DNA from 2 places in the Marinobacter sp. LM1 genome. Region 2 is predicted to be linked to the other one. Evidence: riboswitches for the same ligand, from Rfam matches in the RefSeq annotation. Region 2 holds a riboswitch; the other holds the start of a gene.
The links. Region 2 has a riboswitch for cobalamin ahead of OZ656_RS01035 (TonB-dependent receptor domain-containing protein). Riboswitches for the same ligand answer to the same signal wherever they lie in the genome.
Positions count from the first base shown of each region.

Region 1: it holds a riboswitch for cobalamin, as region 2 does, so the genes downstream of both, OZ656_RS20005 (ribonucleoside-diphosphate reductase subunit alpha) here and OZ656_RS01035 (TonB-dependent receptor domain-containing protein) in region 2, are expected to answer to the same signal.

Region 1 is NZ_CP114373.1:4,294,941-4,297,402, forward strand. It holds gene OZ656_RS20005 (ribonucleoside-diphosphate reductase subunit alpha) at 1-1,364, opposite strand, end outside; cobalamin riboswitch at 1,494-1,691, opposite strand; gene OZ656_RS20010 (DUF3047 domain-containing protein) at 1,797-2,462, shown strand, end outside.
Region 2 is NZ_CP114373.1:231,514-233,975, reverse strand. It holds gene OZ656_RS01035 (TonB-dependent receptor domain-containing protein) at 1-1,119, opposite strand, end outside; cobalamin riboswitch at 1,274-1,483, opposite strand; gene cobD (threonine-phosphate decarboxylase CobD) at 1,508-2,462, opposite strand, start outside.

The DNA of each region.
Region 1 (2,462 bases), 280 kb from region 2:
CGCTCATCGCCGGTGTTCTTGCGCAGTTCCAGGAACTCTTCGATGTCCAGGTGCCAGCTTTCCAGATAAGCACAGACCGCGCCCTTGCGCTTGCCGCCCTGGTTCACCGCCACGGCGGTGTCGTTGACCACTTTCAGGAACGGCACCACGCCCTGGCTCTGGCCGTTGGTGCCCTTGATGTGGGAGCCCAGGGCCCGCACCGGGGTCCAGTCGTTGCCCAGACCACCGGCCCATTTGGACAGCAGGGCGTTATCGCGAATGGCCCCGTAAATGCCCTCCAGGTCGTCGCCCACCGTGGTCAGGTAGCAGGACGACAGCTGGGAATGCCGGGTGCCGCTGTTGAACAGGGTGGGCGTGCTGGCCATGTAATCGAAACTGGACAGCAGCTCATAGAATTCGATGGCGCGGGCGTTGGGGTCGTCCTCACGCAGTGCCAGGCCCATGGCCACCCGCATGAAGAACACCTGGGGCAGTTCCAGGCGGGCTTTGTTCCAGTGCAGGAAGTAACGGTCGTACAGGGTTTGCAGGCCCAGGAAGCCGAACTGGAGATCGCGTTCCGGTTTCAGGGCGTTGCCAAGGCGTTCCAGATCAAAGGCCGCCAGGGCTTCGTCCAGCAGTTCGTAGCGGATACCGGCGTGAACAAAGGCGCTCAGGGCCTGTGGATAAATCTCCGCCAGCGGAAGACTGCGGGGCAGGTCCAGGGCTTCCGCTGTTTCCAGCCGGAGCTGTTCCAGCAGCAGGCGGGCGGTTACGGCGCTGTAGTCGGGTTCCCGTTCAATGCGGCCCCGGGCGGTCATGATCAGGGCAGACAGGACTTCGGTCTCTTCGATGCCGTCGTAGAGGTTGCGCAGGGCATCTTCCACCAGCGAATCGCCGTTGATGCCGTCCAGGCCGGTAGCCGCCTGTTCCACCTGCTGCTTCATCAGGCCCAGGTCCAGCGGGGCGATGCTGCCATCGGCTTTTTTCACGGTCAGGTGCGGATGCGCTTCCACCGGCTCGTCCACGGCGCGCTGGCGGGCGTGTTCTTCACGGTACAGAACGTAGGCCCGGGCCACTTTCTGCTCTTCGGCCCGCATCAGGGCCAGTTCCACCTGGTCCTGGATGTCTTCGATGTGCACCTTGCCACCAGCTTTGAGGCGGCGGCTGATGGCCTGCACTACCTGTTCGGTAACCCGGTGCACGGCGTCGTTGATGCGGGCGGAACCGGCTGCCTGGTCCCCTTCCACCGCCAGGAAGGCTTTGGTCACCGCCACACTGATCTTGGCCGGGTTGAAACTCACCAGGGTGCCGTTTCGTTTGATAACTTGCAGGGATTGGGTATCGGTCGCGGGGGCCGGGGGTTCGGCAATGGCAGTGGCTGTCATGGTGCTCTCCTGAATTCGCGTTGGTTCCGTTTCACCCTCGCGAACGCAGTGGCACACCTTGCCCCGAATACGGGCAGGCCTGACCAATCTGCTCACCCTTGAATCGCGAAGGTGCAGTCCAGAAACCCATGGGGGCTTCTGATCCCTGGTAGGTCTTCGGACTCAGGGGCGTGAACCTTTCAGCTCTGCCTAACGTGGCGACTTCCCGGCTTGCGCCAGTGTCATCTTGCCACGCTCGTTCCCCAATACCGCTGCGCGTCAGTTCCGGATTCTCACCGGATTCCCGACTACCCTGTGATCAAGATGATCAGAGCTTGATCACAATATATGGTAGTTAACCAAGGACCCGGTCACTATATAGGGCCGAATACGCCAAGACAAGGCACTTTTTGCAACAGCGCCTGTCCATCTCCAGACCACCGGATTTGAGGAATGAATGTGAGAATTTCGCTGCTTTTGGCCAGTACCCTGACGCTCGGTCTCGCCGCCAGCCCGGTGTGGGCAGAAACAGACCGGCTAACCCGGTTCTCCACCATGACCTCACTGGAGGACGGCTGGGAGCCCCTGACCTTTCCGAACATCGAGACACATACCCGCTACACCCTGGACACGGACGACGGCCAGCAGGTGGTCCGTGCCGACGCAGACGACAGCGCCTCCGGGCTGATTGCCCGTGTTGAGCTGGTGCCCGGCGACTCGCTCACGTTGTCATGGCGCTGGAAGGTGTCGAACATCTACGAAGCCGGCAACGCCCGCGAAAAATCCGGTGATGACTACCCTGCCCGCATCTACGTCGCCTTTGAGTTTCAACCGGACAAAGCCGGTTTTTTTGAACGGGCCAGGCGCAAGACCGTGGAAGTGCTGTTCGGCGAGACCCTGCCCGGCAACGCCCTGAACTACATCTGGGCCAATCAGCTACCAGAACAGAGCATGGTCGCCAACGCCTACACCGACAAAACCATGATGATTGCCGTCAACTCCGGGCCGTCGCAGGTGGGCGAATGGGTGACCGTTACCCGGGATCTGGTGGCAGATTACCGGCAGGCCTTCGGCGAAGAACCGCCCGCCATTGTGGGCGTGGCCATCATGACCGACGCC
Region 2 (2,462 bases):
ACCGGTTTCATTTTTGCCGTAGGCTTCGTTGTCGTCACCGCGCACACTCAGTTGAAGGTCGGTTGGGCCGAAGTTCAGGCGCAACTGGCTGTACAGGGCGGTGTTGGTGCGGCTGGTCTCGGCGTAATCGGTGGTACCGCTGACTTCGTCAGTCATTAACTCTGCCCCTACCACCAGCTCATGGACATTCCAGGTAAAGGTGTTGTCCCAACGCGCTGCCCGTGAACGGGTATTGAAGGTGCTGTTGAACGTGGGCGTAATGTTGTCGGTTTCGTCCCGGGATTCAGAGAACTGAAGTGAATGCCGCCAGTAGTCACTCACCGGGGTTTCCAGCCCGAAGCCGATGGTGCGAATCATGAAATCAATTTCGCCGCCTTCGTATTCGGTATTGCCCTCGCTTTGCACCATCACCAGGCTGGCTTCTCCGCCGGAGTCCAGCTCATGGACGACACGTCCGATACCGGCGGTGTTACGGAAGCCCCGGTCGTCACCATCGGTGATCACTGCTGTACCGTCGGTTTCTTTATGCAAACCACTCAGGCTGAAACGGGTATTTCCAGCGCGGGCAGCAACACCGGCACTACCCTTCTGCGTGTTGAAATTGCCTGCACCGGCTTCTACCCAACCTGCCGGCGTGTCTTCCGGGTCCAACGTAAAGGCCTGCACCACACCACCGACAGCATCGGAACCGTACAGTGAGCTCCGGGCGCCACGGACAATTTCCACGCGCTCGATCAGTTCAACGGGAAAGTACTGCCAGGAAGGACCACCGGATGTGGCCGAACGCAGGCGCACACCATCAACCAGCAGCAGCGTGGAGTCGTTGGCCGTACCGCGGGTGTAGACACTGGTGGTTTTTCCAAAGGAACCGTTGCCGGTCACGTTGATTCCGGGTTGTCCTCGCAGGAGCTGGGTGAACTCTGAGGGGCTTTGCTCGCGGATGGTTTCTTCGTCAATAACCGTGACCGATGACAGGCTTTCACCCGCAGTCAGAGGCCCAAGGGTGGCGGTAACGACAATCGGTTCCAGCTTGCGTTCATCCGACGCTTCATCGGCGGCAACGGCTGGAAACGCCAGTGGTAACAACATCAGGACGGGAAGGGCTTTGGCAGTACTCATAGCTTCACTCACGGTTCACCGCACGCACCCGTACGGTCGATCAATTAACTGCGGAGGAAGACAGACTGCTCAGACGGGGGTGGAGGGCGTGTCAGTACTTGCGAGCCAGGTTCACCCACCGCCGTCGCCCTCCGCAACGTCTGGTGTCCGGAACTCACGGTTCCGCCTTTCAGGCCGGTCTCCGGGCTTACAGGCGGAGCCGATGCTCCGGGGCAACCACCTTCCCATGCCGTTGGCACAGTGGCGTACTGGATTGCCTTTCACCTGATTACCGTTGCGGGGGCAGCGCCGGAATGTCACCGGCTTCCCGTTTCACTGCGAGCACTCCTCCGGACTATCGCCAGCCTGGACAAAATGCATACAGCACCTGAAATCGCGGGCAAGACTATCAACCAGGGTGGGGGTGGTCAATGAGATATGTTAATTCAGACAACGCACCCTCCAGCCGTTGCCAACCGGTTTCATCCGGCGGCAAACCGAAACGCAGGGCTGCGGGTGCATCAAAACGTCGGACCAAAATGCCACGGCGAGCCAGTTGTTCGGCAATGTCCGCTGCACGGGGATGTTGAACCGTTCTGAAAAGCAGGGTGCCGGCGGGGATCGGCATCCCAGATTTTCTGAGCAGACCGTCCATTCGCAGTCTTGCCGTTTGCAGGCTGGCACGAGCCTCCACCTGCCAGGCCCGGTCTTGCAGAGCCCTGGCCATCAGGTACCGGGCCGGACCGCTGACCGCCCAGGGGCCAAGTTCGTTCGCCAGCTGGCGCGCCAGGCCAGGATCGGCCAGGACCGCACCGGCACGGAGACCGGCCAGCCCGAAAAACTTGCCCAGTGAGCGCAACACGATCAGCCCCGGAGCGCCCGCCCACGGGTCCAGGCCGAAGCCCGGCTCGCCCTCAATAAACGCCTGATCCAGCACCAGCCAGCCATCACGCTCGCGCAGCCGCTCGTGCCAAAACCGTAAACGGGCAGGATCCATCAGCTTCCCGGTCGGATTATTCGGCTGTATCCAGACTACTACATCCACAGAATCCAACCATGCCAGCTCCGCTTGCATTGTCGCCTGTTCAGGAATCGCCACCACGTCGAAACCCGCTCGCCGCCAGGCATGACCATGCTCACGATAACCGGGCATGGGCACAGCCACCCGACCGAAACCATGCATCCGGGCACGAACCGCTGGCAGTGCCATGATCGCCGCCTGGGAGCCTGCCACAGGCAGGCAGCAGGCACGCTCCGGTGCCCCGGCCCAGATACGGATAATCTCTTCCAGCCCATCCTCCGGCTCCGGCAGCCGTTGCCATACCTCCGCCGGAATTGCCGGAACCGGCCAGGGCACAGGATTA